One region of the Pseudoalteromonas sp. GCY genome, then DNA from elsewhere that is predicted to be linked to it. Evidence: predicted binding sites of a transcription regulator. Region 1 holds the regulator's gene; the other holds the start of a gene.
What was found. The regulator LexA, encoded in region 1, represses DNA repair genes until DNA is damaged. The targets are predictions, from matches to a motif close to TACTGTATNNNNATACAGTA.

Region 1 (4,218 bases):
AAATACCACCCTTGTAGTGTTGATGTTCTAACTTAGGCCCCTGAATCGGGGTTGAGGACAGTGCCTGGTGGGTAGTTTGACTGGGGCGGTCTCCTCCCAAAGAGTAACGGAGGAGCACGAAGGTTTGCTAAGTACGGTCGGACATCGTACGGTTAGTGTAATGGTAGAAGCAAGCTTAACTGCGAGACAGACACGTCGAGCAGGTACGAAAGTAGGTCATAGTGATCCGGTGGTTCTGAATGGAAGGGCCATCGCTCAACGGATAAAAGGTACTCCGGGGATAACAGGCTGATACCGCCCAAGAGTTCATATCGACGGCGGTGTTTGGCACCTCGATGTCGGCTCATCACATCCTGGGGCTGAAGTCGGTCCCAAGGGTATGGCTGTTCGCCATTTAAAGTGGTACGCGAGCTGGGTTTAGAACGTCGTGAGACAGTTCGGTCCCTATCTGCCGTGGGCGTTTGAGAATTGAGAGGGGCTGCTCCTAGTACGAGAGGACCGGAGTGGACGAACCGCTGGTGTTCGGGTTGTGATGCCAATTGCATTGCCCGGTAGCTACGTTCGGAACTGATAACCGCTGAAAGCATCTAAGCGGGAAGCAGGCCTCGAGATGAGTTCTCACTTTGACTTAGAGTCAACTGAAGGGCCGTTGAAGACTACAACGTTGATAGGCGAGATGTGGAAGTGCTGTGAGGCATTAAGCTAACTCGTACTAATTACCCGTGAGGCTTAACCATACAACGCCAAAGTGGTTTATAAGCGACAGAAGTTAATAGACTAAAGTAGACAAAAGAATTTAATAAGCTTTTTCCGGATTTACATTGATGAGGGAGACTTCATTGATGAACAGAATTTCCTGGTGACTATAGCGTTTTGGACCCACCTGACCCCATGCCGAACTCAGAAGTGAAACAAAACAGCGTCGATGATAGTGTGGATTACCCATGTGAAAGTAGAACATCGCCAGGGCCAAATAAGAGAAACCCGTTGCAGCAATGCGACGGGTTTTTTGCTGTTTGTGATTTAAAAACCTCGCGAGGTAAACTCGCTCCCACTCCCACCACAGTATCAGCACAGTACAACACGGTAGGAGATGGTTTACCCGCTGATGGGTTGCAATGAAGTTCCAGCAAAAAAACATGTACATCAAAACCCGTTTCAGCAATGTGATGGTTTTTTTGCTGTTTGGGATATAGAAAATCTCGCGAGGTAAACTCGCTCCCACCACCGTATCAGCATAGTGCAACATGGTGGGAGGCGGTTTATCAGCCCTAAATCTTAATAATCTATTTCTTATTGCATAGAGTCGCAGGTTGTGCTCTGAGGCACGGACTTCGCTTCTTGTTTAATACTGCTTAATTAATGCTATCAGCAAATACACTTAAAATATGTCGAATAAAGAAACATTTGCGATTTTTTTTGAGCTGTATATACTTACAGTAAATAAACCACTGTATGGAACACCAGTTAATGCGTCCTCTAACAAAACGACAAGAACAAATCTTTGAATTAATAAAAGTATTCATAAAAGATACTGGCATGCCTCCAACTCGTGCTGAAATAGCTGATGCTTTGGGTTTTAAGAGTGCAAATGCAGCGGAAGAACATCTTAAGGCGCTTGCGAAAAAGGGAGTTATTGAAATGGTCCCTGGTGCAAGCCGTGGGATTCGACTTGTAGAGGATGAATCAGAGCAACTTGGTTTACCTATTATCGGCCGTGTTGCTGCTGGTGAGCCTATTCTGGCAGAGCAACATGTAGAAAGTCACTGTAATGTAGATGCGAGCTTTTTTAAACCTAATGCTGATTACCTTTTGAGAGTTAATGGTATGAGCATGAAGGATATTGGCATTATGGATGGTGATCTGCTAGCGGTTCACAGCACTCAGGTGGCTGAAAATGGCCAAGTGATAGTAGCTCGTGTAGAAGAGGACGTGACTGTTAAACGCTTTGAAAAGAAAGGAAAGAAAGTTTTGTTGCATGCTGAGAATGAAGAGTTTAAAGCGATTGAAGTGGATCTAGAGCATCAAAATTTCTCCATTGAAGGGTTAGCTGTAGGTGTGATTAGAAGCGCTGACTGGATGTAGTTTATGAGAGCGAGCGTAGCGTTAAATATAAAGTTGCGCTTGCTTTAACTATATTTTGTTTAGAAAGTAATAATTAACTTTTCTAACTGTGTGAAAGTAAGATGATTATAGTGACTTTAATCATTTAGTAATATTTTTAGTTTTCTGATCTTTATACACTATTTTTCATCATTCTTCGTTTTACCTTCTATAATCCCTGTTTTGATTCTAAAGTCAGTCTTCTCAAAAATCTTGCAATTTGTTTGTTTTTTGACTAATTGGTTAATAGTCGTGCAGTAAGTCTATGTACAAATAGACAATATGACAGTCATCCAATAATAACAAAAGATAACTACGAGTTGTCTTGAAGGAGACGTCAAATGAAAATTTGTCGATTAGTTGTAGCATTCATCGCAGTGCTAATCGCCATGCCCTCACTTGCTAACAGCGCTTACAATATGAGGCAAGGCGTTACAGACATTAGTCATCAAGTGTATGAGCTTCACATGACCATATTTCTAATATGTTGCGTCATTGGAGTGATTGTATTTGGGATTATGTTTTGGGCGCTTATAAAACACAGAAAGTCAAAAGGCGTTGTTGCAGCGCAATTTCATGAAAGCACCAAAGTGGAAATACTTTGGACTGCTATTCCCTTCCTGATACTCATTGGTATGGCAATACCAGCTACAAAAACGCTTATTGCTATGGAAGATACGAGTAAAGCTGATCTGACCATTAAGGTCACAGGCTCTCAGTGGAAATGGCACTATGAGTACATGGGGCATGATGTTGAGTTCTATTCTTTACTCTCTACTCCGAAAGATGAAATTAGTGACCTTAAAGAAAAAAATGAAAATTACCTGCTTGAAGTCGATAAGCATTTAGTCATTCCCACCGATAGGAAAGTTCGCTTTTTGATGACCTCAGATGATGTCATCCATTCTTGGTGGGTGCCCGATTTTGCGGTGAAGAAGGATGCCAATCCGGGCTTTATAAATGAGGCATGGACTAAGGTAAACGATGAGGGAATTTATAGGGGGCAGTGTGCGGAATTATGTGGCAAAGATCACGGCTTTATGCCAGTCGTCGTCGAGGCTGTAAGTCCTGATAAATTTGATAGTTGGCTCAACTATGCTAAAGCCGAAAAAGCAAAGGCAGAAGCCGAGTCACAAGCAGTTGCCCAACAAACTCTTTCGAAACAAGAGTTAATGGAGGTCGGTGAACAAACTTACATGGCTTATTGTGCAGCTTGCCATCAACCTACGGGGCTTGGGCTACCAGGTGTCTTCCCTGCAATGAAAGGGAGTAAAGTCGTCACTGGAGATATTAAAGATCATATAGATATTTTGCTTTTAGGTCGTCCAGGAACTGCGATGCAATCTTTTGCAAAGCAATTAACAATCAAGCAGATCGCGGGGGTGATTACCTATAAAAGAAATAGCTGGGGTAATGACACAGGCGATGTTATTCAGCCAAGCCAAATACAGCGTGAGATAGATGCATTAGAGGAGAGTAAGTAATGAGTGCCATCGTAGAAGAACATTCACACCATACGGCTCCCAAAGGCTTAAAGCGCTGGCTGTTTACCACTAATCATAAAGACATTGGAACACTGTATTTATTGTTCTCACTAACCATGTTTTTAATTGGCGGTGCTATGGCGATGGTGATCCGAGCCGAGCTTTTCCAGCCTGGGTTACAGCTTGTAGATCCGCATTTTTTTAATCAAATGACGACAGTGCATGGACTAATAATGGTATTTGGCGCAGTAATGCCCGCATTTACTGGTCTTGCCAACTGGATGATCCCAATGATGATTGGTGCTCCTGATATGGCGCTACCGAGAATGAATAATTGGAGTTTTTGGATACTACCCTTTGCATTTGCAATTTTACTGATGTCATTATTTTTAGAAGGCGGTGGGCCTGCTTTCGGTTGGACTTTTTATGCGCCACTATCTACAACGTACAGCAATGACAATACCGCATTTTTTGTGTTTGCGATCCATATAATGGGCATTAGCTCTATTATGGGTGCTATCAACGTTATCGTGACCATAGTCAATCTTAGAGCTCCAGGTATGACATGGATGAAGTTGCCTTTATTTGTCTGGACTTGGCTGATAACTGCATTTCTTCTGATTGCTGTTAT
Region 2 (4,218 bases), 1.1 Mb from region 1:
CCATCAAGTCTACTGGAATCGGGCGTCAGCCGCTCGAGTTTGCATTAATTAAAATAAAAGAGATAAGCCATGTTCTCAGAGCTAAAACCACTTCCAACAGATCCTATTTTAGGCCTGATGGCCGCTTATAAACAGGACACTAACCCAAACAAAATTGACCTTGGTGTAGGTGTTTATAAGGACGAGCAGGGAAACACGCCGGTACTTAGAGCGGTTAAAAAAGCGGAAGCGTTTCGTTTAGAAAACGAAACGACAAAATCTTATATTGGTTTGGCTGGTAACTTAGACTTCTGTCAAAAGATGGAAACACTGTTACTTGGAGAGCATAGTACATTATTGGCAAACCGTGTACGTACGGCGCAAGCACCAGGTGGTACTGGCGCATTGCGTGTTGCTGCCGAATTTATTAAACGTTGCAACACCAATGCAACTGTATGGGTTACGACTCCAACTTGGGCAAACCACATCAGCCTATTTGAAGCAGCTGGTCTAACAGTTAAAGAGTATCCTTACTACGACTACGAAAACAAAGGGTTGTTGTTTGATGAGATGATCAATGCGCTGAAGCAAGTACCTAAAGGTGATGTAGTACTACTTCATGCATGTTGTCATAACCCAAGTGGTATGGACTTAAATCAAGCGCAATGGAAAGTGGTTGCTGAACTTGCGAAAGAGCAAGGCTTTACGCCATTAATTGATATTGCATACCAAGGTTTTGGTACCAGTCTTGAAGAAGATGCACAAGGCCTTAGAACGGTTGCGGATACAGTTGATGAAATGATCATCTGTTCATCTTGCTCTAAGAATTTTGGTTTATACCGCGAGCGTATCGGTGCGTGTTCAATCATTGCAAAAGACAGTGCAACTGCTGATGTTTCAAACTCAGTATTACTTAGCGTTGTTCGTAGTATCTATTCAATGCCACCAGCACACGGTGCTGATATTGTAAATACCATTCTAAGCAGTACTGAACTTACGCAAATGTGGTACGACGAACTTGATGAAATGCGCGGCCGCATCAATGGTCTACGTACGCTGATCAAAGAAAGCCTAGCTGCAAAAGGTGTTGAGCAAGATTTCTCGTTCATCGACCGTCAGCACGGTATGTTCTCTTTCTTGGGTATTAATAAAGAGCAAATTGACAGACTACGCACTGAATATGCTATCTATATGGTAGGCTCTAGCCGCGTTAACGTAGCTGGCGTAAGCAAAGACAATATTGACTACTTTGCTGACGCAGTGGCAAGCGTGATTAAATAATACCACGCTACACAGAACAAAATAAAAAACCGCAGAACATGCGGTTTTTTATTTTCAGCCTAAACCACCCACTGAAGTAAGTGGTTATTATCATTTAGGCTTGCTTAATTTTGGTCACTTTATCTGGATCTGACGCTTTTTCGTTTTCAGATTTGTTTTTGGCATTGGCCTTTGGTGCTACTTTGCCACCTTTTAACACAGACACAAAGTCATCTTTTTGTTTTGCAATCTCAAGCGCTAGGGATTCAACTTGTTGTTCACTCAGCGGCACGTCAACTTTCGTTAGCATGTCTTCCAATGCTTCAGCTACATCTAGCATTTTATCATAAGCATCAGCTTCTTTTTTAGACGTGAAAGTCATACGCTCGACTCCATTTCTTTCAACAACATATTTGATGATAACGGCCATGGTTATTCCCCTAGTCACTGTTTTTTTATACAGTAAATCGAATCGAGTGATTAAGCAAGTTATTTTGAAAATTTTTCAAGTGCTGTTGAGTGAAGGAAAATTAATTAAATTCATTAAAAACAAAAGCTTAATATTTATTCAGATTTTTGAAAGAATGAATGTTTTTTGACAAAGTCAATGTTCCAATCTTTATTTAAAAAGCTTGCTGCAATCACCCATCGAGAGGAATGCAAAAAGCTTTGGATACTTTTCACGCACAAGGAGTGTATATATGTTCAATAAACCCACCATACTTTCTATTTTATTGGCGCTAGGTTTAAGCTGTTCAAGTGTGCTCGCAAAACCTGCGGAGCAAGCAAAATCAGTCTCTCAAACACAGCAGCAAAGTGCTGTACTCGATATTAATTCCGCTGACGCTTCGGCGCTTTCAAGTTTACCAGGGATTGGTATTCGTAAAGCTGAAGCCATCGTAGAGTACCGTAAGAAAATGGGGCGCTTTAAAACAACAACGGAGTTGCTGGAAGTAAAAGGAATTGGGAAAGGAATATTGGCAAAATTGGAGGGGAAAATTAGAGTCTAGTCGTAGTTATTGTGTGCGAGCTTAGCTGCTCGCACACAGGTAGATTGAAGATCAGGGCTTATTCGAGGCGTTAAACTCAGCGATTGCCTGAGCTAACTTGGGTTTGCCAAACTGTATTTCCAGTGGTGTGGTCAGTAGCGGATAAATTAATCCTGCTACCAATAAGACAGGTAATAACAACCAGCCTTCAAATACGACCAATGAGGCAAAAAACGGTGTGAGCAGTAGCAACTTGGCTATTCTTAACACGACCTTTGTTTTTGCATCAAGGTGGCTAAGTGCAAGACGTAAGATCATCTGCTTGTCACGTAATTTAAACGCTCTCAGTTGCTCAATTTGGCTTAACCTAAAATGCATGAATGTGATATCTCAACTTCTTTTGGTAACGTGGAAAAATAAGAAAAGAAAAAATGCAACACTATAAAATGCAAAAATAATTTCCATCCATCCAGGCATAGATAATCCTGCAAAAGACCAAGCTTTTTTGCCGCAGTCACCTGTTGCAGCAAAAAAGCTTGGTAGCCATTCATGAAGTGGCATAAACGCAGGAAAGTTTGGTACAAAGTCACAGGTAAAAGCAAATGGATCCGTTGTGGTTTGCATACTGATATGTTCACGGGCGATAAAATAACCCCAAATGCTGCCTACGCCCCACGAAACAAATGCGAGACTACGCAGTGCGAAAGAGCGAGGAGAAATCATACCGATTAAACCTGCTGCTAATAACCCCAACATAGCAAAACGCTGATAGATGCACATAATACAGGGCTCTAAACCCATACCGTATTGGAAATACAGTGCAACGGCTTCAAAAATAGCAGCGGATAGTGCTAGCAATCCCCAAGATTGCCTAGAGAGATGAAAAGATGAAATCTTCATTATAGAGAAACCCTTTTTGTTTTATTATGCTTTATCTGGCCGCGTTAGAGCAACCTTACTTCGGCGGTGTGCGCTATCTTTGCGACGATTTTTCGACTCTTGTTACCAGCAGAAGTTCGAAAATATCAAAATAGACCACTTGATTAAGTCAATTGAGGTGAGACTGGCATTATCAGCATTTCTATTCTGACGTATTTACTCACTCATTTTTCTCTAGGGCATAAATATGAAAAGTAGCGCGTTCAATGGCGGAGCCATGTAAGATAACGTATTCAATATCGTTGTAAGCCGCGACTGACTGCAAGGGGTTACTATTTAAAAGCAATAGATTAGCCACTTTCCCAGCAGCGATATTTCCGTACTGATTGTCTATCGCAAATGCTTTGGCATTGTTAATGGTTGCAGCAGATAGCAAGCTAACGAGGCCTACTCCGGCTTGATCCATCATCGTTAATTCTTGATAAGTCGATAAGCCAGGTTGCGAGACATAAGTTGGTGCGGGTGGCGTATCTGAGCCAAGCAGCAGGGTTGCGCCATTTTTATATAGATAATTTAGTGCACGTTGCCCTTGAGAGAAAACTTGCTCGAGTTTAGCCACCTTTTGTTGATTACTTATTTTACCCCAGCCTTGACCCATTTCTCGAGAAAACCAGCGACCAGGTTCACTTTGATACCAAGCAATTTGAGACGGAGGTAATACGGTACGATATTCAGACGTGAAGGTGAAAGTGTGATCAGTCACTTTCGCCAGAGCATTCATCACATTTAATGTGGCTTGATATGCTATGTCTTTTTCGATGATGGTATCCAGCACAGCTTTTACATTGGTTGGTAGTTCGCTTTCGCTAGGGGCTGTATTTGGCGCTAACCAGTTCCAAAGTCCATGCGCCATAACGTTGATATTGGCATCTACAGCAAGTTGTTGCATATCAATGGCATTCGCATGTGCCATTACGGGTAACTTAAGTGAGTTTGCGGACTCGATTAATTGTTTGGCAGTTTCTTGGTTAATAAGCGGTATAGCACTGTTTTCTCCAAAGCCATCTTCAAAGTACAATTTGGCACAAGTTGCACCGTCAGATTTCATTCG

Region 2: a site for LexA is predicted at 1,685-1,704, ahead of JJQ94_RS17820 (YebG family protein). Genes of this name have one in related genera too.

What each region holds. Positions count from the first base shown of each region.
Region 1 covers NZ_CP068023.1:3,874,145-3,878,362, reverse strand. Annotated here, with positions in the region: rRNA gene JJQ94_RS22885 (23S ribosomal RNA) at 1-737, shown strand, start outside; rRNA gene rrf (5S ribosomal RNA) at 856-969, shown strand; gene lexA (transcriptional repressor LexA) at 1,471-2,085, shown strand; gene coxB (cytochrome c oxidase subunit II) at 2,445-3,587, shown strand; gene ctaD (cytochrome c oxidase subunit I) at 3,587-4,218, shown strand, end outside.
Region 2 covers NZ_CP068023.1:2,790,009-2,794,226, reverse strand. Annotated here, with positions in the region: gene JJQ94_RS17825 (amino acid aminotransferase) at 70-1,260, shown strand; gene JJQ94_RS17820 (YebG family protein) at 1,355-1,669, opposite strand; gene JJQ94_RS17815 (ComEA family DNA-binding protein) at 1,941-2,249, shown strand; gene JJQ94_RS17810 (hypothetical protein) at 2,301-2,606, opposite strand; gene dsbB (disulfide bond formation protein DsbB) at 2,619-3,128, opposite strand; gene JJQ94_RS17800 (amidohydrolase family protein) at 3,328-4,218, opposite strand, start outside.